4 regions of the Bacillus sp. FJAT-27231 genome follow, and region 1 is predicted to be linked to each of the others. Evidence: riboswitches for the same ligand, from Rfam matches in the RefSeq annotation. Region 1 holds a riboswitch; each other region holds the start of a gene.

Region 1 (8,071 bases):
AGACACAGGCGCTTCTTGGATGGACAAATTCATGGCATTCTTGTCTGGAGAAGACGAGGTACGAGGCGGATTACGCAATATGGGATTAAACGACATGGAGGTTGATCGTTATTGCAATGATATCAACAACGGAAAAATCCTTCTATATGTAGATAGAGAATATGATCAATTGTATCGTAACCGTACCTTAACGAATGAAGCAGATCCTAACCTTGGAGCTAACACAATTGGCATGAATGACACGACCGCAGACGGCTACGTAGAAGGTGTAAAAGCGGACAGATTATCAAATCTTGATACAACTGGCCTGGATACAAATGCAGACCTCACTGATGAACAGCGCCTTCGTCTACGCGAGGAACGTCTAGAAGTAGACAAAGAGCGGGTTCAAAAAGGAGAAGTGTATGTAGAAAAAGATGTTGTAGAAGAACCGCGGACAATTAACGTCAACGTAGAGCGGGACGAAGTCTATGTAGAACGCCGTCCTGTAGATGATGCTGTTTCAGCACAAGATTCATCCCCGATCGTTGGCGATGACGATACGATTCGCATTCCAATTACCGAGGAACGTGTTGAAGTCACAAAAAGACCGGTCGTGTCAGAGGAACTTGTTATCGGCAAACGTAAAGTGCAGGATACCGAAACAGTGAGTGACACGGTTAAACGCGAAGAAGCTCACATTGCAAAAGAAGGCGATATTGAAGTAGAAGATTACGACTTGAACGATCGTGATCCTCTTTTAAACAAATATCGCGATGACGACTCAACAGACCATTTAGATCACCACGACCGTTATTAATAGAAGAAAGCGGGAGTGCCCTGCCCCACTGGCACCCCTAAGATGAAAAATAGCCCTTTCTTAGAAAGGGCTATTTTATTTGTTAAATCATTATTCAATTGGCATGCTGGTGCGTTATCTTTCTTGCCTGCTCCACAGAATTTCTCGATCGGCTGCATAACGAGAAAAGAGTTTATTCGTCCAGGCTCCGTGCTTGCCTGGAAAGGTCTGATGATCAATTTGATGAACGGCGGTAATTTCCTGGATTGAGTTCGTAAAGAATACCTCGTCAGCTGTTTCGACTGCTTCAGGACAGAAGGAACCCTCTTTCACTTTTAGTCCTTCTTCTTTTGCAGTATGGATTACGTATTGCCGAGTGACCCCATTTAAAATTCCCGTCTCTACAGCAGGGGTATATAGCGTATTTTCTTTAATCCAAAACAGATTAGAAACGACTCCTTCAGCCACTTCTCCCGCTTCATTAAGAAAAATCCCTTCAATCGCCCCATCGCTTCCTGTTTCTCTTTTTCCTGCTATATTATTTAAATAATGGTGGGATTTCAGCCTCTCCTTCAGTTCAGGGGAATTACGTCTCGTAACAAGCCATTTCCCCTGCTTTTCTAGCAATTCTCCAGGAGACTGAAGCGGCTTTTGAAACACAATGACATTCGGCTTTTCATAAGCACCTGTCTGCAGGCCAATCTCCCCTTCTCCAGCCGAAACATTAAAACGGATATAAGAATGCTCCCAGCCGTTAGCCTCTGACAGATTTTGCAGCAGCTCTGCTGTTTCTGTACGGTTAAATTCTTTTTCAATCATGAGTACTCGTAAACTGCGATTCAAGCGTTCTAAATGGTCATCAAGCAAAAATGGATGGCCATTGTAGATCCGAAATGTCTCAAATACACCAAGCCCATATAAAAACCCATGATCAAAAGGAGAGATTTTCGCTTGTTCTCTCGGTATCATTTCGCCATTTACATAAATAAACATGTCATGCCTCCACTTGCACTCTCCGATAATGTCGAATAAAGCTTCGGAGCATGTCTTTTCCGCCGTACGTCATGATCGATTCCGGGTGGAATTGAACTCCTTCAATCGGCCATTCTTTATGACGGATCGCCATAATCTCTCCTTCCGCTGTCCAAGCAGAAATTTCAAAGCAGCTTGGTAAAGTTTCTTTTTGAACAATTAAGGAATGATAGCGTGTAGCCGGAAATGGATTAGGGAGCCCTTCAAAGATCGTTTGGCCATCATGAAACATCGGAGAAGTCTTGCCATGCATAAGCCGCTCTGCTCTAACCACCTCTCCCCCGAATACTTGAGCGATCGACTGTTGGCCTAAGCACACGCCAAAGATCGGGATTTTGCCAGCGAATGCACGAATAGCCTCCAGGCTGATTCCCGCTTCATTTGGTGTACAAGGCCCCGGTGAAATCATTAAGAAATCGGGGTTCATTTTTTCTATTTCTTCTATTGTAATCTCGTCGTTTCTTTTGACGATCAACTCTTCGCCTAGCTCCCCTAAATATTGAACAAGATTATAAGTAAAAGAATCATAGTTATCAATCATTAAAATCATAAACGTCCTCCTCCTGCTCCAACAGGTGTCCACTTTGCTTCTGCCAACTCTTTTGCTTTCCAAACAGCTCTTGCCTTTTTCAGAGATTCTTTATACTCACTCTGCGGATCAGAATCAATGACGATCCCCGCCCCTGCTTGAATGTGGCACATTTCATTTTCTGCGATCATCGTCCGGATCACGATATTTAGCTCCATATCTTTATTAAAATTGATCCAACCAATGGAGCCAGTATATAAACCGCGTCTAACTGGTTCCAACTCCTCGATAATCTCCATTGTTCTCACTTTTGGAGCTCCCGTAATCGTTCCACCTGGGAACACGGCATGAATCACATCTGTATTGCTTTTTCCTTTAGCCAGCTTTCCACGGACATTGGAAACAATATGCTGAACGTGTGAGTACTTTTCAATCACCATAAATTCGTCTACTTCAACCGATCCGTACTCACTCACCCGGCCTAAATCATTTCGCTCTAAATCAACGAGCATCACATGTTCCGCCCGCTCTTTTTCATTTTCAATCAGCTCAGAGGCCAGCCTTAAATCATCCGCATCATCTTTCCCGCGTGAGCGGGTACCGGCAATCGGCCGCGTACTCAATTCTTCTCCAGCCTTTTTAATTAATAGTTCGGGTGATCCAGACACAACTTGAAAATCAGGTGTATGAATATAAGCCATATAAGGAGATGGGTTTAACTGTCTTAATTCTTCGTAAACAGCTATTGCCGGAATAGAAAGCGGCTTAGACTGCCGGACAGATAGATTCACTTGAAATACATCTCCAGCAGCAATGTATTGCTTTGTTTTTTCTACTGCTTCCTGGAAAGCCTCTTCTGAAAAAGACACTTTCAATTCACCTGTAACGACCTTCCCAGCTGCCTGTTCCTCTTCCTTAATAGCAGCCATCCATTTATCTTCTGCTTCCTTGAGCTTTCTTTCTGCCTCTGTTTGATCTTTCTCAATAGCCAGCAGCCAAAGCGTTGTTGTTTGATGATCAAATACAGCCCATTCATCAAACACTTGAAAATAAAGAAGTGGAAGATCAAGATCATCTTTAGCACATTCGGGTAATCTTTCAATATAACGAGCGTAATCGTAGCTAATATACCCAATAGCCCCGCCTTGAAAGTCGGGCAGCCTCTCTTGTTTGGGGATCTCAAACGTCTTCAGCCAGCTCTCCAATTCTAATAGCGGCAATCCTGTTCTTTCTTCTGTTTTTTCGGCGGTCTGTATTTCAATACCATTTCTATTAGAAAAAACAACCGCGAAAGGTGCCAGTCCGGCTATGCTATAACGGCCACCCCTCCCACTTTCAAGCAATACATGATGAGTCTCATTCTTGGTTAACCATTTATATTGATCAAAAAATTTTTCGTTATCATAAGGAATGGTTCGAGAAAATACACGGCGTTCATTCACTAGCTTTCACCCTTCTTCGTCGTAGTCTCTCTCATCATACTAAACAGAGAAGAAAGAAAAAAGTAGAGAAAGATCATTTTTTGTTACAGCTCTATGCATGCAATTTTTGATCTTTTATAATAGAAGGAAAATAAATAAAAATAAAGGAGAAAAGCGATGACAGGCAGCCATTTAGTTCGTCAAACAACATCCCTTATTACAACCGAAACATTAAAAAAGGATTTGCATTCTCTTGGAGTTATGCCGGATACAGTTCTGATGGTCCACTCCTCCCTGCGATCACTCGGGTGGATAGCGGGGGGAGAAATTACTGTCATTCAAGCCTTGATGGCAGCCGTTACGGATAATGGCACCATCGTCATGCCGACGCAAACGACTCATAATTCTGACCCTAAGTATTGGCAGAATCCTCCTGTTCCAGAAGAATGGTGGCCCGGTATCCGTTATTTCATGCCTGCTTATTTACCGGATATTACCCCAACTATTGGGATGGGCCGGATCGCAGAAGCATTTCGTACGTTTCCAGATGTAAAGCGCAGTCTGCACCCTTCCGCTTCTTTTGCTGCCTGGGGGAAATACGCTTCCTTTATCATTGATAACCATTCGATTAATTTTGCTTTTGGGGAACAATCTCCACTTGCGCGGCTGTATGACCTTGATGCCTCTATTTTGTTCATTGGCACGGACTACAGCACATGTACAGCGATGCACCTTGGCGAATTCCGCGCCAATGATGGGCGCAAAGCTTTTAAACAAGGTTCAGCTATGATGGAAAACGGTGAGCGAGTATGGAAAACATATATGGAACTTGAAGAAAACTCCGAACAATTTAATGATATTGGCCGAGCCTTCGAGAAAGAAGCTGCCGTAACAAATGGGATGGTTGCCCAATCACCTTGCAAGCTTATTCAGATCCGTCCGCTCGTCGATTTTACTTCTCGTTATCTTACTAACCTTTCAAAACAATAAAACGGTTCACCGCAGCAGGAAAAGCAGCTCCGTCAATCAGCTCTGTCCACCCCTGTTCGACAGCTTCAGCAAGAGAGAGGGCGGTTATTTGCTGAACAAAAATTGCTTCAAAACCGATTTCTCTTAAGAAATCCCAATAATCTGGGAGATTTCTTACATACCTTGCTCCCTTTGCATGCTGCAACGTAGCCGTTTCAGCCAAATCAATGACGAGGCGACCTCCCGGCTTCAACAAGTGAAAGCTTTTTCTCAACCACGCTTCCCCTTCATCAAGAAAATGGATGTCAAGCTGAGCGGCAGCGACATCAAACTGCTCTTCGTTGGAAGTGAAAAGAAAAGGAGAAATCGTCGTAATCTCCGCTTTTTCCGTTGTGAGGCTTGTTAAGGCAGGAGACAAAGCTTCTCCTAGCCATAAAATCCTTTCACTTGGCTGAACACTCATTGTTTGTAAAAAGCTTTCTGCTGATACCGTCCATTCTAATACACTTTCTTTTGTGAATTTCCTTTGATTGATTACTGTCATTTCCCATTCCTCCCTTTCTAACGATCAAGACAAAATAAAAAACCTCTTCAGATAAGAAGAGGTTTGCGAACTATTCCACTCTCTTATCTGTCAGCTGACGCTGCAAGAATTAGCACCGTGCTCGCATTCTATATGCGAGTCGGTTGCCGGGCTTCATAGGGCTTGTCCCTCCACCTGCTCTTGATAAGACATCGTTTCTATTCAATTTAAGTAGACTTTATGTGTCTAAAATAAGGTTAATTGTATTCTGAATGAACGAACTAGTTTTTCAATTCATTCGAATTATTGCATGTTTATGATCGGCTGTCAACCTGCTTTTTAAAAATTTCAAGTTGAGCGAGACGATGGACCGCCTCTTTAATTTTTTCTTCAGAGGCTACGAGACCAGCACGTACGTATCCCTCCCCAAGCTCACCAAAGCCAATCCCCGGTGCAACTGCTACGCCTGCCTCTTCTAGCAAAAGATCACTAAATTCTTCCGATGTGTATCCCTCTGGCACTTTTAGCCAAGCAAAGAATGATCCTTCTGGTGCTGTCACTTTCCAGCCAATTTCATTCAAACCGCTAATCAGAAGGTTACGGCGCCTTTCATACATGGCTTCCTGCTTATGTACTTCGTCTTGCGGCCCGAGTAAGGCTGCAGCTGCAGCTTCTTGAATGCCGCCGTACAAACTGCAGTGCAAGTGATCTTGAATCAGCTCTAGAGCAGCAATGACGCTTGGATTGCCAACAGCAAAGCCAACTCTCCATCCCGCCATGTTATACGTTTTTGACATCGTATAAATTTCGATCCCATTCTCTTTGGCTCCTTCAACTTGAAGGTAGCTAACCGGTTTCTTGCCGTCAAAACCAATCGCTCCATAAGCAAAATCATGAACGATGCAAATTCCATGTTCATCGGCAAATTGGATTGTTTTCTCAAAGAACGCGGAATCCGCCATTGCTCCGGTCGGATTATTAGGATAATTAATAAATAAAAGCTTTGCTTTTTCTAATACTTCTTTCGGAATCTCTTCGTATCGAGGAAGAAACCCGTTCTCTTCTTTAAGCGGAAGCATATGCATATTAGCACCCGCAAGCGCAAGGCCCGACCAATAATCTGGATAGCCTGGGTCTGGAACAAGCGCCACTTCTCCTGGATTTAATAAGCATTGCGGCAGCTCAACAAGTCCTGCTTTTCCACCAATGATGAGCGCCACTTCTCTTTCTGGATCAAGCTCGACGCCATATTCTCTTTGATAAAATTCAGCACAAGCCTTTTTGACATGACTATACCCTCTAAAGGGTGAGTATTTATCATTAACCGGGTTATCAACAGCTGTTTTTAGCGCTGTTTTTATATGACTAAATACCGGCTGATCAGGGCTTCCCTGTGCTAAGTTTATAATTTCACGCCCTCCAGCTGAGGCATTATTTATTCTCTGGCCCAATTTAGCGAAGAATTGCTCCGGCAGAGCCTGAAGCCGATTAGCCGTTTCAAAAGTCTTCATGTATGCAGCCCTCGCTTTCAAATTATAGTTAATAATGGTATAACGAAAGAGAAAGAAAGTAAAGTAAGAATTTTCGGAAAGGAATGTGGGGGCTGACATGAAATTAAAAACGGCTATTATCCAAATGGATATTGCGTACGGTCATCCGGAGGAAAACTATAAACGGGCAGAAGGATGGCTGCAAAAGGCGGCAAATGAAGGCTGTCAACTAGCAGTACTGCCTGAGCTATGGACGACCGGCTATGATCTAACAAGACTCGATGAAATTGCAGATAGAGAAGCAAGCCAAACGATTGCTTTTTTATCAGAGCAAGCTAAAAAGCACCAAATGCACTTAATCGGCGGATCCGTAGCGAACGAAACAGCGAATGGTGTTGAAAACACTCTGCTTGTTATAAATAAACAAGGCGAATTGTTAAAAAAATATAGCAAGCTGCATTTGTTCCGCTTGATGGAGGAAGAAAAGTTTTTGAAGGCTGGTGAAGGTGACGGGCTATTCACACTAGAAAATGCCCAAATGGCCGCCTTTATCTGTTACGATATTCGCTTTCCTGAGTGGTTAAGAAAACATGTGCTTTCAGGAGCAAATGTCTTGTTTATCCCTGCTGAATGGCCGCTTGCCCGCACAGATCATTGGCGGACACTGCTTATTGCCAGAGCCATTGAAAATCAAAGCTACGTTGTCGGCTGCAACCGCAGCGGCGAAGATCCAAAAAATAAGTTTGCTGGCCATTCTATGATTATTGATCCTTGGGGAGAAATTATTGCCGAAGCGGGCGAAGAAGAAGAACTGCTCATTGGTGAAATTGATTTAGCAAAAGTGCCGGAAATAAGAGAACGCATTCCTGTTTTCGAAGATCGCCGCGCAGAGTTTTATCGTTAATCACGAAAGAAGCCTGGGAAATTTCCCAGGCTTCTTTCATAGTGTAGCAATATTGTAGAAAGCTAGCCAGAATAGATCAGGCGTCGCCCCTTTCGCTTTCAATCCCACTCGTATGGGGTTTCTTGATAGACATAGTAGTTCAGCCAGTTGGAGAACAATAAATGAGCATGTGAACGCCATTTGTTAACAGGTTTTTTTGTCGGATTATTGTCCGGGAAATAATATTTTGGCATGTCAATGTCGAGCCCCTTCGCTAAATCCCGCTCGTATTCTTCAGCCAGTGTTTGCACTTCGTACTCTAAGTGCCCCGTAATCATAATATGCCGCTCATCTTTTGACATGATGATAAACGCTCCTGCTTCTTCGGAAGAGGCAAGCAGCTGTAAATCTTTATGAGCCTTGATTTTTTCCTTCTCTACGTCCGT
Region 2 (8,071 bases), 2.6 Mb from region 1:
CAGGAAGCTCACGTACTTCGTTATGAGTTTATCAATCAGCTGAATAATCCACCATTTATTATAGCAATCGAGAAAAGATAACTTTTTCAGCTTGGATAAAATATCTTCGGTTTCGGATAATATATGCCCAGCTTTGGATAATAAATCTCCCACTTCGATAATAAGTCCCTTATTTTGGCTAATAAAAAAGCGAACACGGCTCATAAACGCCTGTGTTCGCTTTTTTATGTCCGAATAGCTTCTGCTAGCAGTTCAAATGACGTTAACTTGTCTTGAAAATCGTACATAATAGAGACAGCCATTATATTTTCTGTTTTATACTGTTCACTGATTTGCTCGTATTGTTCTCGTACACGCCGAGGACTGCCAACGACCATTCTCTTCCTGTTCTCCTGGATAAATTGGCGTTCATACTTACTATACTGGTAAGCTGCTGCTTGTTCTGGGCTCGGTACGCCGTTTGATTTCATTCCCTGAGCTGTCATCAGCAAGGATAAATCTAAGCTCGATGCCAGATGTTCTGCCTTTTCGTCTGTTTCGGCACAAATTGTAAACACTGCTGCCATACTCTTTGGCTTTGACAATAAGCAGGATGGCTGAAAGGAGCTATAATAAGCAGCCATATAGTCTGGCCCTCCGTCTCCATTAATAAATTGAGCAAACGTGTACGGAAGCCCTTTTTGCGCGGCAAGCATAGCACTTGAGCCGCTTGAGCCAAGCATCCAGACGTCCGGTACCGTTTGAACGAGTGGTGTAGCTTTTAGCCCCGGATAAGGTCCGCTCTCTTCATCCCCAGCAAGATAAGTCAACAATTCATCCACTTGTTCAGAAAAACGATCAACTTGACGGTATTCTCCTCTATTAAGTGCCAATGAAGCGATCGGCATGCCGCCGGGTGCTCTTCCGATTCCGGCATCAATTCTGCCTGGCGCCAGTCCTTCAAGCATCCGAAAATTTTCAGCTACCTTGTAAGAACTGTAGTGAGGCAGCATCACTCCGCCTGAGCCAATCCGGATAGTTTCGGTCTTCGCTGCTAAATAGGCCATCAGTACTTCCGGAGAAGATCCGGCAAGGGTGGAAGCATCGTGATGCTCTGACACCCAGAAACGCTCATACCCCAGCTTTTCGGCGTGGCTAGCTAGTTTGACCGTTTCTGCTAATGCTTCTTCCGCTGTTATTCCTTCTGAAATTGGTGATTGGTCTAATATGCTTAACTTCAATCCCACTGTAGACCGCCTCCATTCTCATTCACTGTCTTCTAATGAACCCTATGCTTTCCAAACCAGTGCGGAAACCACTGTTGCATCCGCCTGTATGTACGTCCATTTAGATAGAAAAATCGAGAGGCTGCTCCGCCTCTGCGAATTATTTTTTTAGAGATTTCTTGAATACCTTTATACTCATTGGCCTTTGAATCTGATAAATACATGCCAAGTAGCCCCCGATTGACCAGCCGGTGAAATTTCGCATGCTTTATTCCATTTACCCGTTCGTCCGCCTGCTCTATAAAATAAATGAACCGCTGGAACAATTGCTCCTCATTTTGATAATAAAAACAAAAGTTTAAATCGCCGCCTTCTTGATCCTCTTGCTGATCAATAAAATAATCCAGCAAAATATGAAGCCCTTGAATATAAGGGAAGTAGCTTTCTTTTATTTGCTGTGCCTCTTTAGACGTTAACGGTTCATCTAAGCTATATGCTACTAAACAGAAGATGGCAAGTGTTGAACCCGCACAGGCGGAAAATTCGTACCATTCCATCTGCGGCCAATCGCGTTGATTCTCTTTGAACCATTTGATTAAGCGCTCTTCTCTCTCTTCCTTTTTTACGTGCTTGTGTATTTGTAAATCACAGTAATAGCGACATAATTCTTTGAGAAAAGGAGAAATGATTTCATAGCCCATCATTTCAGCGAGCACGGACTGGCACGTCTTGACTAGTTCGACTAAATAGCCGCCGTCATTTTGATCTAAGCGATAGCGATAATAATGGCGCAGCGGCGCCCCTGGTGACAAAGCATCTTCCATCGCTTCATGAAGAGCCGCAAAATCAGCTGGATCAAGCGACGTACTGCGATCACAAAGATTATCAAGATAATCACTAATCGTCTGATAGGCAACAATGAAGCGAATAGCTTCTGTAAAGTTTTTCCCCGACAATAATGCCAGCACAGCCCCTCCCTCGCAATGAAATGTTTTATGAGTAATACTGGAGAGAGCCTGGCGGCGCAATTCTTCATTTGGAATCTCTTTCGCTTTTGCTTTCCAATAACATAGCTGTTCATGAACAATCGGAAAGACCCTTTTATACATGCTATGCATTAAGTGCAACGGTGTCATCGGGACTGGCATTTTGTCACCTCATTCCTCAATCACGTACCCTAATAAACGCAGTCTATTTTCTACAAATCCCTTAGCATAGTGAAAGACTTCTTCCCGTTCCGGTTCATTAAATATTTCATGATAAAGACCCGGCCACTCCTTATAGTGCATCTCTGATAAATCAAGACGATGAAACCACTTTCTCACACTTTTTTTATCAACGATTAAGTCATGTCCTGCTTGCATAACGAGAAGCGGAACATCTGGCACTGCCCCTGTCTTTAAGTCGGCTGTCTTCATCGCCTGAAGCAGTTCACGGTACCAGCGAACGGACACTTTGTTCACATACAGCATGTCCTCTTTATCAGCTTGTCTAACCTCTTCATTTCTTGTCGCCATTTCGACTGTCAATCCAGAAGAAAACTTTACTGAAGGAGAGAGTGAATTTAGCCCATGCGATAGAATGTCGACAATCTTTGGCGGGGTGTGAATCATCCCAAGACAAGGGGAAGATAAGATAACCCCTGCCGTTTCTACTTCCATTTCCTGAAGCAGCCGGATGGCAATTAGCCCTCCCATACTATGTCCTAATAAGAATAAAGGCAAATCAAACTGGTAGGCTGCCTGTACCCAGTCTTTTACTTCCTCGATATATTCATTAAAAGATGAAATGTGTCCTCTTTGTGCTCTCGATGTCATACCTTGGCCAGGCAAATCGCCCATTACCACATGAAAGCCGTTTCTGCGCCACATTTCAATCAGCCAGCCATAACGGCCATGATGCTCCATCGCTCCATGAATCATAACGATGACACCTTTCGGCTGTTGTTTTGTTTCCCATTTCCACATCACGCATCTTCCTCCGGCTTTTTATAGTCCTATACTTTTTACCTTCTATTATACAAATCAAATCGTTTTAGTTAAAATAATAAGCAAATTGATCCTGCTTATCTTTGGCGGGACAAATAAAGGAAGGGGAGAAAGATGATTTATCCTTATAACAATAAAACACCGAAAATTGCTGATTCCGCTTATATAGCGGATTACGTAACCATTACCGGCGACGTGACAATCGGCGAAGAAACCAATGTTTGGTTTAATACCTCTATTCGAGGAGACGTAGCTCCCACTGTGATTGGGAAAAAAGTCAGCATTCAGGATAATTCCGTGCTTCACCAAAGCCCAAACAATCCTCTCATCATTGAAGATGAAGTCACGATTGGCCATCAGGTAATCCTGCACAGCTGTAAAATTAGAAAAAATGCTCTTATTGGGATGGGATCCATTATTCTTGACAATGCTGAAATCGGTGAAGGTGCCTTTATTGGAGCTGGCAGTCTCGTTCCACAAGGCAAGGTCATTCCGCCTCACTCTGTCGCATTCGGACGGCCAGCAAAAGTCATTCGTCCAGTGAACGAGGAAGACCGAAAAGACATGGAACGCATTGTAAGAGAATATGTAGAAAAAGGACAATATTATAAAAGTATACAGAAAAAGCCTGAAGACTATTAAAAAGTCTCCAGGCTTTTTGATTTTTCATTAGTTTGCTGCTTGTTCTTTTAAGAGGTCAGCTTTATCTGTTCTTTCCCATGGAAGATCGACATCTGTACGGCCAAAATGTCCGTAAGCTGCTGTTTGCTTGTAAATCGGACGGCGAAGTCCAAGCATATTAATGATACCAGCTGGACGAAGATCAAAGTTGCTGCGAACAAGTTCCACAAGCTGCTCCTCAGAAACCGTTCCAGTACCGAATGTATCAATGGCAATCGATACAGGCTGTGCTACACCAATCGCATAAGCGAGCTGCACTTCACATTTATCAGCCAGGCCAGCAGCAACAATATTTTTCGCTACATAACGAGCGGCATAAGCTGCTGAACGGTCTACTTTTGTTGGATCTTTACCGGAGAATGCTCCACCGCCATGGCGTGCATATCCGCCGTATGTATCCACAATGATTTTTCGGCCAGTTAAACCAGCATCCCCTTGAGGTCCGCCAATAACGAAACGGCCCGTTGGATTAATAAAGAATTTTGTATTCTCATCAATTAATTCAGCTGGGACAACTGGATTAATCACTTGCTCACGCAAATCGCTTTGAATTTGTTCAAGCGTTACTTCCGGATGATGCTGCGTTGAAATAACGATAGTGTCAATTCTTACTGGCTTATCGTTCTCATCGTATTCAACGGTTACTTGTGTTTTACCATCTGGACGCAAATAATTTAGCGTTTCTTCTTTTCTTACTTTTGTCAGCTGGCGGGACAATTTATGAGCAAGTGAAATCGGCAGCGGCATTAATTCTTTTGTTTCATTACAAGCAAAGCCAAACATTAAGCCTTGGTCGCCTGCGCCAATCGCTTCGATTTCTTCATCACTCATTTGGCCTTCACGAGCTTCAAGAGCAACGTCTACCCCTGCTGCAATGTCAGGAGACTGCTCATCAATAGATGTCAGCACACCACAAGTGTCTGCATCAAATCCATATTTTGCACGTGTGTAGCCAATTTCTCTTACTGTTTCACGAACGATTTTATTAATGTCCACGTAAGAAGATGTTGTAATTTCCCCTGCTACGAGTACAAGCCCAGTTGTAACAGATGTTTCTGCCGCTACGCGTGCATTTGGATCTTTTGACAAGATTTCATCCAGGATGGCATCAGAAATCTGATCACAAATTTTGTCCGGATGCCCTTCAGTAACTGACTCTGAAGTAAAGAGACGACGATTTTTAGTCATGAAACTTCCTCCTTAAAAATGATCAACGAAACTGCCGATCGTTAATGGTACGGTACTCATTTTCCCTAAGTTTATCCTTTTAAAAATAAAAAAACCCCTCCTGAAATAAAGAGAGGAAAGGTTGGTCTTGTCAACATAGGCCTTTCACTCTTATCGCTCAAGGTTTTGCCCTTGCTGCAGGTTAGCACCTTTGTCTTGAAAATAATCTTATAATGATATAAGTGCTGGTCAGTCTCTGTTATGACTGCCGCCTATAATCAAGCAGGTTGCCGGGCTTCATTGGGCCTGTCCCTCCGCCAGCTCAGGATAAGAGTATCCGTTCAAGGTTACATCATACGTAATCCCTCTGGCAATGTCAACAGATTTAGTGTAAAATCTCTTTGTTTTTTCCGGTTTCTTTTCATAAAGAAGGGAACAATTTGTTAATAAAAAGTCACAAAAAAAAATAAATGAATAGTATAGACTATTAAATGTAATGTGTTATACTATTTTTGAGTAAACGATTAAGATGCCAATTCATTTAAATTCAGATAAAGGATGGTTATTTATTTATGAAAACTGCTAGTGTTTCAAACGAAATTTTGGAACTTTTAAAAGGTGCTAACGTAACAATGCAGCCATCTGTGCCGCTGCTCGTAGAAAAAGTACTTAATCGCAAAGAAGGCGTTCTAACTGCTTCTGGAGCAGTAAGTGCTGAAACGGGAAAGTATACAGGGCGTTCTCCTAAAGACAAGTTTATCGTTGAAGAACCATCAACAAAAGATAAAATTGATTGGGGTCCCGTGAACGAACCGATTTCTTCAGAAGTATTTGATCAATTATACACGAAAGTGATCAACTATTTAAAGGAGCAAGAAGAACTATTCGTATTCAAAGGATTTGCAGGGGCTGATCCAGCTCACCGTCTTCCAATCCAAGTGATCAATGAATACGCATGGCATAACTTATTTGCTCATCAGCTTTTCATTCGTCCGACTGAAGAAGAATTAAAAGATCATCAAGCAGGCTTTACAATCGTATCTGCGCCGAACTTCAAAGCAGATCCTGCAGTAGATGGCACAAAATCAGAAGCATTCGTTATCATTTCTTTTGAGCGCCGCATTGTGTTGATCGGCGGAACGGAATATGCAGGAGAAATGAAAAAATCAATCTTCTCTGTAATGAACTATCTACTTCCAGAAAACGACATCTTATCTATGCACTGCTCAGCAAACGTTGGCTATGAAGGTGACGTAGCATTGTTCTTCGGTCTTTCAGGTACAGGTAAGACAACGTTAAGTGCTGATCCAAATCGCCGCTTAATCGGTGATGACGAGCATGGCTGGTCTGCGAGCGGCGTGTTCAATATTGAAGGCGGCTGCTACGCTAAAACAATCGGACTTTCTCGTGAAAAAGAACCACAAATTTTTGATGCGATCCGTTTCGGTTCGGTCCTTGAGAATGTGGTACTTGATGAACAATCCCGCATTCCAGATTACAATGATAACAGCTTGACAGAAAATACTCGTGCTGCTTATCCATTACAAGCAATTGATAACATCGTTGACCCAAGCGTAGCCGGTCATCCAAATACAATCATTTTCTTAACAGCTGATGCATTCGGCGTTCTGCCTCCAATCAGCAAGTTAACAAAAGAGCAAGCAATGTATCATTTCTTGAGCGGATACACATCTAAGCTTGCTGGTACAGAGCGTGGAGTCACTTCTCCGCAAGTAACATTCTCTACATGCTTCGGCTCACCATTCCTTCCGCTTGAAGCAACACGCTATGCGGAAATGCTCGGTGAGAAAATCGATGAGCACAACGTTCAGGTGTTCCTCGTGAATACAGGCTGGACTGGCGGCGAATATGGCGTTGGTTCTCGTATGAAACTCGCTTATACACGCGCAATGGTTCAAGCAGCTCTAGAAGGCGAATTAAATAACGTTGAAACGTATACAACAAAAACATTTGGCCTGCAAATTCCGCTTCACGTACCGGGTGTACCGGATGAAGTTCTAATTCCGCGTAAAGCTTGGGCAGACGAAGATGCCTTCATGACAAAGGCTGCAGAACTTGCTGGCAAGTTCCGTGAAAACTTCAAAAAGTTCAATAACGTTTCGAAAGAAATTATCGAACTTGGCGGACCACAAATCTAAATATCCAATAAAAAGGCACCGTATTCCGGTGCCTTTTTATTAGTTGATTGAATTTAAGGAAACGAGCCTGTAAAGGATTTCTGTTTGATCTTTTTGCCACTCTACTTTTTCAATAACAGCCGTTCCGGTAATATCCCCGTCTTTTGTTTTATATACATTAATTGGAATATCAATTGGATAAAGCCGATAACCTTCTTTTTTCAGAGAAAACAAATTTTCTTCCTTTCTCTGTTCTCTTCCTTTTGTCACGATGATTGTATTTAATTCCATTGGCATCCCCATGCCCTTCCCCTCCTTGGCATTCTTTTTATCGTTGTTTTTTCATCCAAGCGCATAAATCTGTCACGATTTTCCGGTTTACAGCCGGTGGGAAATAATGATCATATTGATCAAAATACCACGTTTCAGCCGGATGTTCCACCTGTCTTAACCGTTCTTCCAAGCGAAACGCATGCTCAGGTGAAACATTTTCGTCTTTTAGCCCGTGAATAATTAACACAGGGGCTTTTAACCTCTCAAGCTGGTAAAGTGGTGTGCGCCAGCTGTATAGCTCTTCCTGCTTATAAGGGCTTGCGCCGATCACTCTTTTCATCATTCTCCGTAAATCTTTTCTTTCCTCATAGGTTAACACCATATCGGACACGCCGCCCCACGTCACGACAGAAGCGGCCTGTTCTTTTTCAATGGCCGTAAGCAAGGCCATAACGCCGCCTCGGGAAAATCCAAAGATATGTACTCGGTTCGTTACACGCGGGTGGGCCTGCAATAATTCAAAGCCAGCAAAAGCATCTTCCCTATCTTCTCCAGCAAAATCTTCATTTCCTTCTCCCCCGCGATTACCGCGATAAAAAGGAGCAAAAACAATGAAACC
Region 3 (8,071 bases), 1.0 Mb from region 1:
GCTGGTTAATTCGACTACATAACTTAAAAAAAGAAAGTTTTTTCCGATAAAAAGTAAATATTTGTAATAAGTAACTATCGAAAATTCAGGTTATAAGGTGCAGAGGCCTATTTTTTAATAGAAATGATAGTGCGGTTGCCAGCGGTTTCTAAGGAATCATTAAAAACGTCATTCCTGCCAAAATAATGGGAAACATGACTATAAATGTAGGCATAGAAACACTGCGTATTTGGGTTCCATGTTCATTGGCTTGGTCCATGGACTAGCAGGAAGCGGCGCTATGGTCCTCTTGAGAATGAGCACTTATCGGGGGAGCGGCCATCTATATCCTCATATTTGGTGCAGGAACCGTCATTGGCATGCTTTTCTTCACGTCTATTGTTAGCATTCCATCCGTGTTAAGCAAAAAATGCAGGACAGTGAGCATGACATTCGGGTTAATAACAGGCATTATCAGTCCTATTTTTTGATAACAATTCGTCTGTAATCTCATTACAAAACCTTTGAAAAGAAAGAACTGCTCTGAATCAGTAGTTTTTATCCGGACATACCATATTTACAATTAGAAGCGTAAAAAAATCCTTAGTCAGCATGCTTCCAGCTTTTCATCATCGTATCGGCCAACTGATGTGCGTTTGGATCATTTTCTTCATACAGCTTACTAATAATATTTTTTTGATCCTCTTCATCATGGTTTTGACTTAGCTTATATGCAGCCTGAACTTCTTGTACTTTTATTTTGAAACCAGTGATGCCCTTTAATTCAGCCTCTAACAACTCAGGAGAAAGCTTGTTCCATAAAACTGGATCTTCACGGTGCCCTTCATATTTATACAGCATTTTGCTAAGCGCTTCTATTAACTCGTCCTTTGGCAATATTTCTGCTTTTCCATATATATGGACAGCTTGATAATCCCATGTAGGGACATTTTCGTGATTGTACCAAGAAGATGATATATAAGCATGCGGTCCCTGATACATAACTAAAACTTCTTTGGATTCCTCAAATGTTCTCCATTGAGGATTACCATAAGCCATATGTCCTGTAATGTAATAGTTACCCTCATCTACATCCTTTTCTAAATATAAAGGAATATGGGTAGCAATGGGCCTGCCCTGTTTAGTGGTAACAAGGGTACCAAATGAATGTTTTTGGATAAATTCTTCAATTTCATCCATAGAAGTTTCTTTAAAATATTTAGGGATATACATGGTTGAACTCCTCCTTAATTGTAATGTGAATGTTGAATGCCGTAATGTGAAGTATTCAACATAACACCCGCTAAAAAAATAGTATTATACAAACTGACATTAAAAAAGGTACAATATTAAACAACTATACATGTCAGAAGGGCAGTAAATGAAAAATACTATTTTTACTTTTAAAAATAACTCTCCTAAATACAAACAAATCTACGAGCAATTTAAATTATTTATTGAGCAAGGTGACATACAGGCTGATGAACAACTGCCTCCTATTCGTCAACTTGCAAACTCCCTTCACGTAAGCCGCAATACCACATTAATGGCTTACGAACAGCTGGTAGCTGAAGGCTATATTCGTGGAGAAGGGCGAAAAGGTTATTTTGCAAATGAGTTGGAGCCTGTTTTGGTTCAGGAAGAGCTGTATTCCCATAATAAAGGGCAAACCGAGCCGGTACCGCCTGTCCTCGTCAATTTCCGGGCCGATGCTGTAGATCAATCTCACTTCCCTCTAAAAGTCTGGAGAAGAATCGCTAACCAGGTATTAGCATTACAAGAGAGCTTTCAATATGGAGAGCCTTTTGGGGAGATATGCGTGCGAGAACAGATTGCTGCGTATTTGTTTCAATCGAGGGGAGTAAAAGCAGAGGCAAATGCGGTTATTATCGGCAGCAGTACCCAGCAGATGCTCATATACCTTGGCCATATACTGAAAGATGATTTCGAAAGTGTCGTAGTAGAGGACCCTGGATATGATGGTGCAAGGGAAGCTTTTCATTTCCATCGCTTTTTGCTTGAAACCTTGCCAGTTTATGAAACAGGAGCCGATTTCACCCAATTAGAACAAATGACATCACGATTAATCTATGTAACGCCTTCCCATCAGAGCCCAATGGGGGTAAGTATGTCCATTCAACAGCGGCAAATGCTTATTCATTGGGCTGCCAGTATACAGGGATATATTATCGAAGACGATTATGACAGCGAATTTCGTTACACACAACGGCCATTTCCAGCTCTTGCTTCCCTTGATGCCACAAGGGTTATTTATCTGGGGAACTTTTCGAAGTGTTTCCTTCCAGGGATCCGTTTAAGTTATATGGTGCTCCCACAACCGCTATTAGATCGTTATAAAAATCACTTCCGTCATTTCGAGAGCACCACTTCACTTCTTAGCCAACTCACAATGGCTAAGTTCATGGAAGAGGGAGAATGGAATCGTCATATTAAGCGTATGCGTCTTGTTTATAAACGAAAGATGCAGCACTTAGTATCATTGTTAAAAAAAGAGTTCAAGCAAAGTATATCTATTATTGGCGAACAGTCTGGTTTGTACTTATTAGTCAAAGTACACACGAATCGTTCAGAAGAATGGCTCATCAAACAGGCTTCCGCTTATGGTGTTAAAGTGTATCCTATCTCACTATACGTCGTTAACAATCATTCTGATCAACCAGTTATTAAGCTTGGTTTCAGTAATCTTTCTGATGAGGAAATCCAACTTGGTATAAGCCTCTTAAAAAAAGCTTGGTTTTAAAAGTCTCAACCTTATCACAGCTGCTGGCATTTGTGAAGACGGATCGAAAGAAGTGCTGGCTTACACGATGGTCCCCAGAGAATCAGTGTTTGTCTGGAAAGGACTGCTGGAAGACATCAAAGAGAGAGGGGGAAGGAAGACGTAATATTGCCCGCAAAGTTCATGTAGCTGACCAGGCAGAGATCTGTGAAGATTGACTTCAAATCGGTTTTATATAAGCAAACTGGAGGTTCTTTTTCTTTTTGTAAAACATATTATTCAGCTTTATTTAAGAGGGGGGATATTATGATTCAAAGTTCTTGGAGAGCATTGGCGTGGATTGGATTATCAGAATTGTGTGCTTTAAGCTTGTGGTTTAGTGCATCAGTGATTGCCCCCGAACTAATTGAAGTTTGGAACCTTAGTTCCAATTCAGAAGCTTGGCTTTCTGCTTCTGTTCCTATCGGATTTGTAATAGGATCATTATTCAGTTCATATTTTGGGGTGGCTGACCGTTTTAATCCCCGAAAAGTTTTCGCAATTTCAGCATGTCTAGGTGCAATATTGAATGCTTCACTTATTCTAGTTGATTCCGCTTTTTTCGGTATTCTACTTAGGGTTTTAACCGGCATAACACTCGCTGGTGTATACCCAGTAGCTGTGAAAATTTTATCACAATGGTTTCCAAAAAATCGCGGATTTGCAATTGGAATCTTAATAGCAGCCTTAACATTAGGGTCATCATTACCTCATTTTGTTGTGATATTTTTTTCTTCGTTAAATTGGAAATTCGTGATCATTTGTAGTTCAATTTTGGCTTTATTATCGGCTCTAGTTGTCGCGTTTATTTTAGAAGATGCTCCAGTAAAATCGAAAAGATTGCCTTTTTCGTTAAAATTAATAAAAAAAGTAGTAGTGAATAAACCGGTAATGCTCGCGAATTACGGTTATTTTGGTCATATGTGGGAATTATATGCGATGTGGACATGGCTTCCTTCCTTTTTGGCAGCTAGTTTCTCAACCTATTCACCAGGAATTCCTCATTGGTTCATTGCGTTATCCTCTTTTATTTCAATAGGAATTGCAGGAGGGATTGGATGTATAGCAGGTGGACTAATCTCAGATAAAATAGGAAGAGCCAATTTAACGATTATTTCTATGCTGATCAGTGCTGCCTGTTCAATAGTAATAGGTTTTACATTTGGACAATTTATTTGGCTAACTCTAATAATCGCCATTGTTTGGGGGATGTCTGTCATATCTGATTCCGCCCAATTTTCTGCAGCAGTTTCAGAAATAGCTGAAGTTGATTATGTAGGTACAGCCCTTACTTTTCAAATGTGTATTGGTTTCCTGATTACTATATTTTCTATTAATCTAATCCCTATTATTCAGAGAATCGTTGGTTGGGAGTGGGTCTTTTCGGTATTAGCGATTGGACCTATTCTTGGAATGGTATTTATGGTCAAATATAGACGTTACGAATAGCTTTTTTACGGAACGCTGTTTACAATTTTTTGTTTATGAAAGTTTGACATAAAACAACCTCCTTTGTTATTTTATAATACTTTTGATGGTTGACTGGAGTAAAAATTTTCAGTAACGTTTATCCTTTTAAGCCCTAATATAATCTTCCATTCGTCATCCAAAAATATCCATAAAAATTTTGTTGATAAAGGAATAAAAATCTTGTAGTCTTTTATTTACTGTGACAAATGAATAAGATATTTTCTTCTTATCAAGAGAGATGGAGGGGCTGGCCCGATGAGATCTCGGCAGCGGAACTTAGTGATTAAGTTGCTGTGCCAAATCCAGCAAGCAAAGGCTTGCTAGATAAGAGGGGTGTTTTATAGATATAAGGCCTCTTCTTGTTGTTTCAAGAAGAGGCCTTTTTTCGGGGCAAAACTGGACAAAAGACGTGCCCTTTTTTATTTTTTGGAGGTGGAACCATGAAGAAAGGAAATCCATGGGCGCTAATCCCATTTGTTGTTTTTTTGATTTTATTTATTGGTTCAGGGGTTATGACAGGTGATTTTTATGCCTTTCCTGTCATTGTAGCCATTGCCATTTCGGGTGCTGTGGCTCTGGCGATGAATCGAAAAGAATCGTTTTCGAGAAAGGTTGATATTTTTTGCCAAGGAGCAGGAAATTTAAATGTCATGCTGATGGTTGTTATTTTTCTCTTGGCTGGAGCCTTTTCAGAGGTAGCGAAAGGCATGGGGGCAGTGGATTCCACTGTTAACTTTGCTTTATCGGTCGTTCCGCAAAACCTGCTTATCGTAGGCTTGTTCATCATTGCCTGCTTCATTTCCCTGTCAATGGGTACATCAATGGGAACGATTGTTGCACTGGCGCCAATTGGAGTTGGGATAAGCGAGCATACTGATCTTGCCATGGCTTTAATAATGGCGGCGATTATTGGCGGTTCGATGTTTGGCGATAATTTATCCTTTATTTCAGATACCACCATTACTGCCACTCGTTCACAAGGTGCGCAAATGAAAGATAAATTTAAGGTAAATTTTTGGATTGTGTTGCCGGCAGCTGTTGTTACAGGCATTATTTTAGGCGCTATCACAATGGGTGAAACGGCACAAGTAGAGCATTTAAACTATAATTGGGTGAAAATTGTTCCTTATGTTTTGGTTATTATTTTTGCGTTAGCTGGAATGAATGTTTTCCTTGTTTTGGCATTAGGGGTTGTTCTGGCCGGAGCTGTAGGCTTAGCGGATGGCAGCTATCATGTAATGAGCTTTTTGCAAAAGATTGGTGAAGGCATGGCAGGCATGTATGAAATCGCCTTTCTTGCGATATTAATAGCTGGAATGGTGGAGGTTATTAAATTTAACGACGGGATTGATTTTCTGCTTCACCTTGTGACACGAAGGATTAAATCAAAAAAGGGTGCTGAATTTGGGATTGCCGGTCTCGTGGGCTTAACGGATTTATCGACGGCCAATAATACGATTGCTATTTTAATCACCGGTCCGCTTGCAAAAAATATTGCTGATCAGTATGGGATTGAGCCGCGAAAGTCCGCGAGTATATTAGATATTTTCTCCTGCTCGACCCAAGGCCTTCTGCCATATGGAGCCCAATTATTGGCAGCTGCAAGTGTAGCCGGAATATCGCCAGTGAGCATCCTTCCATACTCTTTCTATCCAATCCTTATAGGAATCTGTGGAATCATCGCTATTCTCATGGGATACCCGACAAAAAAGAAAGCCTGAACTTCACCACTTTAAATTAATGGGGCCTGTCCTCCAGTTGTTAAAAAAGGTAAAGTATTAGTGCATCAGTCATGGCCTTTGAAAGTATGGAAATTTGGAACCTTAGCTTTAATTCAGAAGCTTGGCTTTCTGTTTCTGTCCCTATTGAATTTATAATAAGATCATTATTTAGTTCATTATTTTTGGGAGGCTGACCGTTTTTAGTCCCCAAAACTTTTTTTAACTTCGTCATTTCTAGGTGTAATACCGAATATCTAACAAGTTTTAATCGATTAGGCCTCTTTCGCTATTCTACTTAAGGTTTTAATTGAAATAACATTCGCTTGTGGGAAGTTTTATCACAATGGTTTTCGAAAATTGCGCGTTTACAATTGAAATCTTCATAGCAGTATTAACATTAGGGGCATCACTATCTCATTTGTTCAGCAATCGGGCGCTTTCCTGTAGCAGGGATTAGCGCTTATTTCCATTTTAGGGCCAGATTGTTGTAGACTATCTAGACGAGGCAGTTGAAGTGAAGAGGATATAATTAAATAATCTGATTTATATGAAGGAGACATAATGTTGGATGCAAAATGTATTAAATTCTATGAATTCGGTAGTCCTAGAGATGTAGTAAGAGTGGAGTCTAAAAGTATTCAGCCACCAAAAGATAATGAAGTCCTTGTTCGAATGTTAGCTCGCCCTATCAATCCATCTGACTTAATACCGATTAGAGGGTCATATTCTCATCGGGTTTCTTTGCCAAATATTCCGGGATATGAGGGAGTTGGTATAATAGAAGACGTCGGTCCTTTAGTTTCCCATCATTTTATTGGTCAACGTGTTCTACCTTTGCGAGGGGAAGGTACATGGCAAGAGTTTGTTAAAACATCATCAGAATTTGTGGTTCCTATACCTAATTCGATTGATGATTTTACAGCAGCACAGATGTATATTAATCCAATTACAGCATTGGTAGTATGTACCGAAGTTTTAAAATTAAAACCAGATGATGTTTTATTGGTTAACGCATGCGGTTCTTCTATTGGGCATGTTTTTGCCCAATTATCGAAAGTTTTAGATTTTCGGTTGATTGCAGTTACTAGAAATAATAAGTATATGGAGGAATTGCTTCATCTTGGTGCTTCTTATGTGATTGATACATCTCAACATGACTTAAATGAAGTCGTTATGGAATTAACTAATGGGATGGGCGCTGATGCTGCTATTGACTCTGTTGGGGGTTCAGATGGAAATGCATTGGCTTATTGTGTAAAGCCTAACGGAAATTTTTTAGCCATCGGCCTTTTATCAGGGATACAAGTGAATTGGGCAGAAATTATAAAAAAGGCTAAAGTGAATGCTAATATGTTTCATTTACGAAATTGGAATAAAAATGTTTCAGCAGATAAATGGCAAGAAACCTTCCATCGCTTAATAAATCTAATAAGTGATGAAAAATTATGTTTGATGACGGTAGATTCTCAGTATGATTTATTAAATATAAAAAGGGCTATTAAAGTTGTTGAATCTTCTAAAAAGACAAAAGGGAAAGTGTTTTTAACTAGCTATTGAGTTACTAATTTTCAATTAATATTAATAAATGAGGTCTATTGTGGAGTAACATAAATAGGAAATGATCAAACTTTTTTATAAAAGCATAATCTAATTGAAAATATTTAAGAGCATGTTTTGATCCATCTTTTTTCAAAACATGCTCTTTTCTATGACCATTTGTCAAGGTTATTAGTACCAATGTGATCAAACTTTATTTTAAAATAACACCCGGCTTTTTGCACTATTCTTATTTCTTATGAATAAACTAATTTATATTCATAGGTACGCCGCTTTCACTTAACTAAGATATGGCCGTTGATGAGCTGGACAAATGTCTGGCTTTTTTTACGGGTTATTTATCTAAAGGGCTTTATAAGGTACTGAAGATAGACAGTCTTTGAATCCGTTCTACATTCATTGAAGCCTTAAAAGTCGCCGTACTTTTTGCAGGCTGCACTTTCCCAGCTTGTGATTAAAGACGCAGCCAGCGAATGTATAAGAGTCCTGCGCGATAAGGGGAGAACCCAGTCGTAGGCAGTCCACCTTGCATTTCAAGGAAACTCTTGGTCTCTCGTGCTTTCGA
Region 4 (8,071 bases), 490 kb from region 1:
TAACCGGTTGACAGCCATTGAACAGCTGATGCCGATGCATCAAACTCCTTCATAATAGATGGAAGTGCGACGTTCAAAAGAGTCTCGTTTAAAATAGAGACGAACGCACCAACAAATAAAATGGCAATCATTCCATACGGAGGCTTTTCCAAGGCTCCTTGTGTATTCATACATTTTCCTCCCATACAAGGTGTATAATTTTTGAACTATAGTTCTAACAGATTTCAATCATATACCGATAGTCCAAAAAAATCAATAAAAAATATTACTTTATTAGAGGGTTTGATTCTTTTATTCATATAAGATACGATGGAATTATACAGGTAGTACAACTAAAGAAATTCAGGTGATGAAATGAATGATCGTAAGCGTCAAGTTATGATAGCGGCTCACGCACTTTTTGTAGAAAAAGGGTTTAATGCTACTTCTATTCAAGACATTTTAGATGAAAGCCATATATCTAAGGGTACTTTTTACAATTATTTCACTTCTAAAAGTGAGTTGTTAATTGATATTTTCGAAAGTATTAAGGTCGAAATAAGAAAGCGTCGGATGGCCATACTTGCGGGGCGGCCAGTGTCAGACTGTAAAGGGTTCAGCGATCAACTTGCTGTTACGATGGAAGTAAATAAGCGGAATAATTTATTTGCCCTATATCAAGGGGTGTTCGCTTCTCAAGAGGAAGAGCTAAAACAATTTGTGAAGCGCCATTATTTAGAAGAATTGAAGTGGATGCAAGGCCGTGTAATTGAGCTTTACGGTGAGGCAGTGAAGCCGTATTCTCTAGATCTTACACTTGTTTTTTTAGGAATGATCCAGCAGATTATTCATTTATCGATGGTCACGAAGAATGAGTTAATTGATCTCAAGGAGATTATCGCTTATGGACTGCGTCGGATGGATACAGTAATAGAAGACGTGCAAAGGAATGAAGATATTTTGATTGGCGTCCATTTCATTGAGAAATGGTTTCCTGAATCCACGCTTTCTAAGGAAAAAAAGAAGAGAGCCATTATGAAGCAAATCAGCTCGATGCAAAAGGAAGCTGCCCCGAAACAAAGTGAACTGCTGACTTTTGTACAAAATGAAATAGGCAGTCTAGAGCCTCGCATGGCGATCATAGAGGCGGTTGTTCAAGCAATGGATGGCGGGGAGACGCTGGCAGGATTGATTACCGACTATTTAAGGTAGTCCAGCAAACTCCTTATATTAAAAGAAAGGAAGGGAGGAGCATACAATGCGCAATGTATTTGAATCATGGAAGGTAAAGTTTAACGAAAGAGGGTTTCCGCATATTCAACAGGCCTTCGTTCTGCCGCCGGATAAAATGTATGAAATGGATCCTTTTATTATGCTGGCTGAAGATTGGTTTAAGAGAGGAACATTCTCTGATCATCCGCATAAAGGATTTCAAACGGTGACATATGTGATCGATGGCCGGCTAGAACATATTGATAACAAAGGTGGAAGAGGCATTCTTGGACCGGGTGATGTTCAATATATGAATGCAGGGGCCGGAGCACGGCACGCTGAAGAAGCGGTCGGTGACGATATTGTTCATTCCCTGCAACTGTGGCTGAACTTGCCGGCTGAACTGAAAGAATCGAAACCATTCTATCAGGATATTTATGCAGAAGACGTGCCAGTAAAAAAGATAGGATCTGCCGCTGTTCGTCTTTTTGCTGGAGAAGGAGGCCCAATGAAGCCGCTCGTTCCTTTTTCTATGGTGGAAATCAACCTGCCTGCCAATGAAACGTATACCCATGAGCTGCCGAATGAAGACACGGCTTTCCTATACGTGCTGGGTGGACAGGCATCATTTGGCGAAACAAAAGTGATTCTCAAACAAGGACAGGCAGCTAATTTAACAAAAGGAACAGCTTTTCGGATAGAAGCTTTAGAGCGAACGAGGGTCCTTCTTTATTCTGGTCAGGCACATGGTGATCCTATCGTAGCACATGGGCCATTTGTGATGAATTCCCGCGAAGAAATTCGTCAGGCTTTTCAGGATTATCAAGAAGGGAAGTTTGGCCCGCCAGCAAATTGATAAAAAGAAGCAGCCCGCGCTCTGTATATAACAGAACTGTGGCTGCTTCTTTGTTCCATTAAAAAACAACTTCAGCTGGCTGAACTTGAATAGCAGAAAGCTGATAGGTTTTCGTGCGTAAGGAATCAATATCAATATTTTTGCGGGCAACGCCTGATTCGATCGCGGCACGTGCCACAGCCGCTGCTACTTCAGGAGCAACCCGGGCATCAAAAGCAGATGGAATAATATAATCTGCTGCCAGCTCATTGTCAGAAATAAGTGAGGCAATAGCATAGGCTGCCGCTACTTTCATCTCTTCATTAATGTCGGAGGCACGCGTATCAAGTGCTCCTCTGAAAATGCCTGGGAAGGCAAGGACATTGTTTACTTGATTCGGAAAGTCTGACCGGCCTGTACCAATCACTTTTACACCCGCTGCCTTCGCTTCATCAGGTGTAATCTCTGGATTCGGATTCGCCATCGCAAAGACAATTGGATCTCTTTTCATCGTACGAATCATGTCAGGAGTTAATACTCCTGGGGCGGAAACACCGATAAAGACATCACTGTTTTTCACTACTTCCTCTAAAGTACCCTCTTTCCGGTCAGGATTCGTAAAGGCGGCTACGTCTTCTTTGATTGGATTCATTCCGTACGGGCGTCCTTTATAAATAGCTCCTTTCGTATCACACATGATGATTTCTTTTACCCCGAAATTGTTTAACAGCTTGGTAATAGCAATCCCAGCTGCGCCTGCTCCATTAATAACCACTTTAATCTCATTAAAAGACTTGTTAATGAGTTTAAGTGAATTAATCAAGCCAGCGAGTGTTACAATGGCCGTACCGTGCTGATCGTCATGAAACACAGGAATGTTCAACTCTTCTTTCAAGCGCTGTTCAATGAAAAAGCAGTTAGGTGCTTTTATATCTTCAAGGTTAATTCCGCCAAAAGATGAGGTGAGCAGCTTCACTGTCTTAATGAACTCTTCAGGGTCGCGCGTGTCAAGGCACAGAGGAAAGGCATCCACACCAGCAAAGTTTTTTAGAAGTATGGCTTTTCCTTCCATAACTGGCAAAGAAGCATCTGCTCCGATATCTCCAAGCCCCAATACAGAAGTACCGTCAGAAATTACAGCTACAGTGTTCGCTTTCATTGTGTAATCGTAAATTGTTTCGCTGTTAGTTTGAATGGCAAGACAGGGCTCAGCGACTCCAGGGGAATAAACGAGGCTCAAATCCTTTAAATTTTTAACGTTTAATTTAGCCTTCGTTTCCAGCTTTCCCTGATGGCTTCGATGAATTTCTAGTGCTTCTTCTTTTAAATTTCTCATAATCTCCTCTTCTCCTTAATTAATAAGCCGTGATGTTTTTCAGTTCGTTTCAAGAAGTAATGTGTTTTATTCTATAACATCCCGAAAGGATAATCAACGGAAAAATCAGAAAATTTAATTAAATGTAAAAAATTTTTAGTAAACAATTGACTTTCTATGCATACAGTATATAATACAAATAAATCCGATTAGATAAATATGATTAATTTAAAAAGACGGTGATCTTATGTTCTTACACATAGATGGTATTAATAAGCAGTTTGTTAATAATAAAGTAGTTAATGATGTACTGGTTGATGTAAACACTACGATAAATGAAGGGGAGTTCGTCTCCATACTTGGTCCTTCAGGCTGTGGGAAGTCAACGTTGTTATCGATGGTAGCGGGCTTAAGTGAAGCGACTTCCGGTGAAATTAAGCTCGAAGGGAAACCAATTAAAAAGCCGGGGAAAGACCGGGGGATGGTGTTTCAGCAAGCCGCCTTATTCCCGTGGCTGAACGTAGAAGAAAATGTCATGTTTCCTCTAAAAAAGGAAATGAGCAAAAAAGAGGCGAAAGAAACGGCGCGTAAATTTTTACAAATGGTGCAGCTTTCTCATTACGCCGGCCATTATCCTCATGAGCTGTCAGGAGGAATGCAGCAGCGTGTAGCTATTGCCAGAGCGCTGGCTATGAACCCAAAAGTACTGTTAATGGATGAACCATTTGGTGCATTAGATGAGCAGACACGGGCGCGCATGCATGCAGAGCTTGAAAAAATTTGGATTGAGACACGAAAAACGATTTTGTTTGTTACTCACAGCATCTCGGAGTCTATTAAGTTATCAGACCGAATCATCGTCATGGGTACACAGCCAGGAACAATCATTGCGGATATTCCAGTAGATATCCCAAGACCAAGAAGGTTTGATCAAAAAGAAGTGATCCAGCTTGAAAAGAAAATTAGCTTGCTATTAAAAAATGAAATTGACAAAGTAGTAAAAGAGGAACTAGCCTATGCAGCGAATCATTAAACAACTTGTTTTCTTTATCGTTTTATTAATTGCTTGGGAAGGAATCGTGCGGGCAGGCGGCTGGACGCCGGATGTCATGCCAAAGCCGACAGATGTTTGGCAGGCACTCGTTCGCGGATTTGAAGACAAAACATTAATTTATGACTTAATAGCAAGCTTTGAGCGTCTATTTGTCGGGTTGCTTATTTCTCTCGTATTGGGAATTGGCATCGGCATTTTATTAGCTAAATCAAAAACCGCCGATGAAACACTTGGTTCACTTATTTTGGCTCTCCAAAGCGTACCGAGCATCGTATGGCTGCCGCTTGCTATTATGTGGTTTGGCTTAAATGAAAAATCAGTTATTTTCATTGTCGTTCTTGGCGGTACACTTGTGATGACGATCAATATGCGAATGGGCATTAAGAGTGTAGCTCCGCTTTATATTCGGGCGGCGCAGACAATGGGATCACGGGGAATTGACTTGTTCATGAGAGTGATCTTCCCAGCGTCTATTCCTTATGCTGTCACTGGAATAAGGCTTGCCTGGGCATTTGCGTGGCGGGCGTTGATGGCTGCTGAAATTTTAAGTACAGGGCCAGGACTAGGCTATACGTTAAAGTATGCCTCTGACTTCGGGGACATGAGCCTCGTGATTGCTGTCATGATTTTAATTGGCGTCATTGGAAGCATCGTCGATTATGCATTCTTCCAAAGAGTGGAGAAAAATGTTATGCGGCGCTGGGGACTTGAAACAAATTAATATTTTTAGTTAATGGGGGAAACAACATGAAGAAGAAGCTTGGCTATGTTGGCTTCATTATGCTTTTGCTAGTTGGTGTATTAGCCGGCTGCAACTCGGCAGAAGAGGGAAAATCAGAAGGCAAAAAGAAAGTGGTCATCGGTTATTTTCCAAACCTTGACCATGTACCGGCTATGATCGCCAGAGAAAAAGGGTACTACGAAGAAGCGCTTGGCAAAGACGTGGATGTTGAATATAAATCTTTTCCAGATGGCGGAGCCTTTATGGTGGCATTGAAAACAGGAGACGTTCAGGCGGGGCTTGTTGGGCCTGGTCCGGTTATGAATAACTTTACGAATGGAGCCGACGTGAAAATTGTGGCCGGCAGCTCTTCAGGCGGTACGGTTATCGTTGCTCGTAAAGGCAGCGGCATTAATTCAGTTAAAGACTTTGCCGGTAAAACATTTATCACTCCTGGTGTGGGTTGTACACATGACGTGCAAATGGAAACATTTATAAAAGATTTTGGGCTTGAATCAAATCGTATTGGCGGCAGCTTAAAGCACACGACTGGAAAGCCAGCTCAATATGCCGGTTTATTTGAATCTGGTAAAGTCGATCTTGCGGCTGTTCCTGAACCTTGGGGCTCTTTGCTCGTGAAAGAAGAAGGAGCAAAAATTATTGTAGATAGCGACGAAATTTCTTTTGGTACAACACTGCCTAACTCTGTACTTGTGACAAGCGGCAAATTAATTAAAGAGGATCCAGAGCTTGTGCAGCACATTGTAGATGCTCATAAAAAAGCAATCGATTTTATTAACAGCAATCCTGAAGAGGCGAAGAAGCTAACGATTGCAGCGATTAAAAAGGATACGAAGCAAGAACTGGCAAAAGACGTTGTCGATAGTGCATGGGAAAGAATTACGTACACAGCAGATGTGAATGAAAAAGTTGTGCAAGAGTTTGCTAACTCTTCTTATGACTTGAAATTCTTGAAAGAGCAGCCTGATTTCGATGCATTGATCGATAAACAATTTGCGAAAAAATAAAATATTAGAAAAACTCTTGTCATTTCGATCTTTTTACTGTACATTTAAAAAAAGTCAAAATTTTATAAGTTCTTATCAAGAGAAGCGGAGGGACTGGCCCGATGATGCTTCAGCAACCGGCTGCGTAAAGTCAAGGTGCTAATTCCAGCGGGATCCATCCCGAAAGATGAGAGGAAGATATTAAAAAGCCTTCTTCTTAAGAAGGCTTTTTATTTTTAGGCATACATAAAGGAGAGAAGAACATGTCACATACACACATCGATACAGTGCTAGCACAAATTGGAAATCGCAGTGAAACAGCAACAGGAACAGTCAATGCACCCGTTTACTTTTCAACAGCTTACCGTCATGAGGGAATTGGACGTTCAACGGGTTATGATTATATCCGCACAGGAAATCCAACACGGCAAATTGTAGAGCAAGCCATTGCAGATTTGGAAGGCGGCGATGCTGGGTTTGCTTTTTCATCGGGGATGGCGGCGATCCAAACTCTGCTGGCATTGGCTGAACCAGGGGATGAGTGGCTTGTTTCCGCCGATTTATATGGCGGGACGTATCGCTTATTTGAGAAAGGGTGGAAAAAGTTTGGACTGTCATTTGTCTATGACAGCTTTCAAGATATCAACGAAGTGAAGAAGAAAATAACAGAAAAGACAAAAGTCATCTTTCTTGAAACACCTACTAATCCGCTCATGCAGGAGGTAGAGATCGAGTTGGTGGCAGGATTAGCGAAAGAGCATGGGCTGCTGCTCATTGTGGATAATACGTTTTACACGCCATATTTGCAGCGTCCGTTAACGCAAGGAGCTGACATTGTCATCCACAGTGCGACGAAATATTTAGGCGGGCACAATGATGTGCTGGCCGGCTTGATTGCAGTGAAAGGAGAAAAGCTGGCCTTGTCGGTAGGAGAAATGCAGAATGCTATTGGAGCCGTTTTAGCACCGCTTGATTCCTGGCTGTTAATCCGCGGTATGAAAACACTGAGCCTGCGTATGAAGCAGCACGAGCAGAACGCAAAACAAGTCTCAGAATTTCTGCGATGTTGTCCGGAGGTGACAGATGTTCTCTATCCGGGACGAGGAGGAATGCTATCATTCCGCTTAGAGTCGGAAGTGTGGGTGGATGACTTTTTAAGAAGCTTGAATCTAATTACGTTTGCTGAAAGCCTCGGTGGAGTAGAGAGCTTTATTACGTATCCAGCGACACAGACACACATGGATGTCCCGGAAGAGATGCGGATTCAAAACGGTGTCTGTAACCGGCTGCTTCGTTTTTCAGTAGGAATTGAACATGCAGAGGATTTAATTGCTGATTTAACACAAGCGTTTAACAAAATGAAGGGGTGAAGATAATGAGTGAGCAGTATTCTTTTCAAACGAAACTATTACACAACAGCCATAAATTTGATGAAGGAACGGGAGCAGTTAGTGTACCCATTCAGCATGCTTCTACCTTTCACCAAAAGGATTTCGATCGGTTCGGCAGCTATGATTACAGCCGTTCTGGGAACCCGACAAGAGAAGCACTAGAAACAGCGATCGCTGAGCTAGAGGGCGGCACGCGCGGATTTGCTTTTTCATCAGGCATGGCAGCGATTTCTACTGCTTTCCTTCTGCTTTCTAAAGGAGATCATATATTGATTACGGAGGATGTGTATGGCGGTACGTATCGCATGGTCACAACTGTACTCAATCGTTTTGGGATTGACCATACATTTGTGGATATGACCAATTTACATGAAGTCGCCTCCAATATAAAAGAAAACACAAAATTAATTTACATGGAAACACCGTCTAACCCTTTGTTAAAAGTGACGGACATCAAAGGAATTGTTAAATTGGCAAAAGCAAACAACTGTCTGACATTTGTCGATAATACATTTTTGACACCAGCTTTACAGCGTCCGCTTGATCTTGGTGTTGAT

Evidence for each region. Region 1 has a riboswitch for S-adenosylmethionine ahead of AC623_RS02660 (methyltransferase domain-containing protein). Riboswitches for the same ligand answer to the same signal wherever they lie in the genome.
Region 2: another riboswitch for S-adenosylmethionine. It lies ahead of metK (methionine adenosyltransferase); the one in region 1 lies ahead of AC623_RS02660 (methyltransferase domain-containing protein).
Region 3: another riboswitch for S-adenosylmethionine. It lies ahead of AC623_RS07480 (Na+/H+ antiporter NhaC family protein); the one in region 1 lies ahead of AC623_RS02660 (methyltransferase domain-containing protein).
Region 4: another riboswitch for S-adenosylmethionine. It lies ahead of AC623_RS05080 (methionine biosynthesis PLP-dependent protein); the one in region 1 lies ahead of AC623_RS02660 (methyltransferase domain-containing protein).

Annotation. Positions count from the first base shown of each region.
Region 1 is NZ_LFZU01000001.1:572,290-580,360, reverse strand. Features, by position in the region: gene AC623_RS02685 (YsnF/AvaK domain-containing protein) at 1-799, shown strand, start outside; gene pabC (aminodeoxychorismate lyase) at 914-1,771, opposite strand; gene pabA (aminodeoxychorismate/anthranilate synthase component II) at 1,773-2,360, opposite strand; gene pabB (aminodeoxychorismate synthase component I) at 2,357-3,781, opposite strand; gene AC623_RS02665 (aminoglycoside N(3)-acetyltransferase) at 3,938-4,750, shown strand; gene AC623_RS02660 (methyltransferase domain-containing protein) at 4,731-5,273, opposite strand; SAM riboswitch class I at 5,354-5,463, opposite strand; gene AC623_RS02655 (pyridoxal phosphate-dependent aminotransferase) at 5,567-6,763, opposite strand; gene AC623_RS02650 (carbon-nitrogen family hydrolase) at 6,861-7,646, shown strand; gene metA (homoserine O-acetyltransferase MetA) at 7,745-8,071, opposite strand, start outside.
Region 2 is NZ_LFZU01000001.1:3,180,071-3,188,141, forward strand. Features, by position in the region: gene AC623_RS15220 (tRNA (mnm(5)s(2)U34)-methyltransferase) at 1-81, shown strand, start outside; gene AC623_RS15225 (LLM class flavin-dependent oxidoreductase) at 225-1,226, opposite strand; gene AC623_RS15230 (tetraprenyl-beta-curcumene synthase family protein) at 1,259-2,353, opposite strand; gene AC623_RS15235 (alpha/beta hydrolase) at 2,363-3,172, opposite strand; gene AC623_RS15240 (gamma carbonic anhydrase) at 3,308-3,835, shown strand; gene metK (methionine adenosyltransferase) at 3,863-5,062, opposite strand; SAM riboswitch class I at 5,210-5,375, opposite strand; gene pckA (phosphoenolpyruvate carboxykinase (ATP)) at 5,614-7,200, shown strand; gene AC623_RS15255 (DUF2584 domain-containing protein) at 7,240-7,482, opposite strand; gene AC623_RS15260 (alpha/beta hydrolase family protein) at 7,508-8,071, opposite strand, start outside.
Region 3 is NZ_LFZU01000001.1:1,575,770-1,583,840, forward strand. Features, by position in the region: gene AC623_RS07465 (FMN-binding negative transcriptional regulator) at 583-1,212, opposite strand; gene pdxR (MocR-like pyridoxine biosynthesis transcription factor PdxR) at 1,361-2,740, shown strand; partial or broken gene AC623_RS20960 (transposase) at 2,760-2,934, shown strand; gene AC623_RS07475 (MFS transporter) at 3,026-4,207, shown strand; SAM riboswitch class I at 4,452-4,559, shown strand; gene AC623_RS07480 (Na+/H+ antiporter NhaC family protein) at 4,669-5,949, shown strand; gene AC623_RS07485 (zinc-dependent alcohol dehydrogenase family protein) at 6,514-7,506, shown strand.
Region 4 is NZ_LFZU01000001.1:1,065,579-1,073,649, forward strand. Features, by position in the region: gene AC623_RS05045 (DHA2 family efflux MFS transporter permease subunit) at 1-170, opposite strand, end outside; gene AC623_RS05050 (TetR/AcrR family transcriptional regulator) at 355-1,191, shown strand; gene AC623_RS05055 (pirin family protein) at 1,238-2,047, shown strand; gene AC623_RS05060 (NAD(P)-dependent malic enzyme) at 2,106-3,362, opposite strand; gene AC623_RS05065 (ABC transporter ATP-binding protein) at 3,589-4,374, shown strand; gene AC623_RS05070 (ABC transporter permease) at 4,358-5,116, shown strand; gene AC623_RS05075 (aliphatic sulfonate ABC transporter substrate-binding protein) at 5,143-6,144, shown strand; SAM riboswitch class I at 6,214-6,317, shown strand; gene AC623_RS05080 (methionine biosynthesis PLP-dependent protein) at 6,387-7,493, shown strand; gene metC (cystathionine beta-lyase) at 7,499-8,071, shown strand, end outside.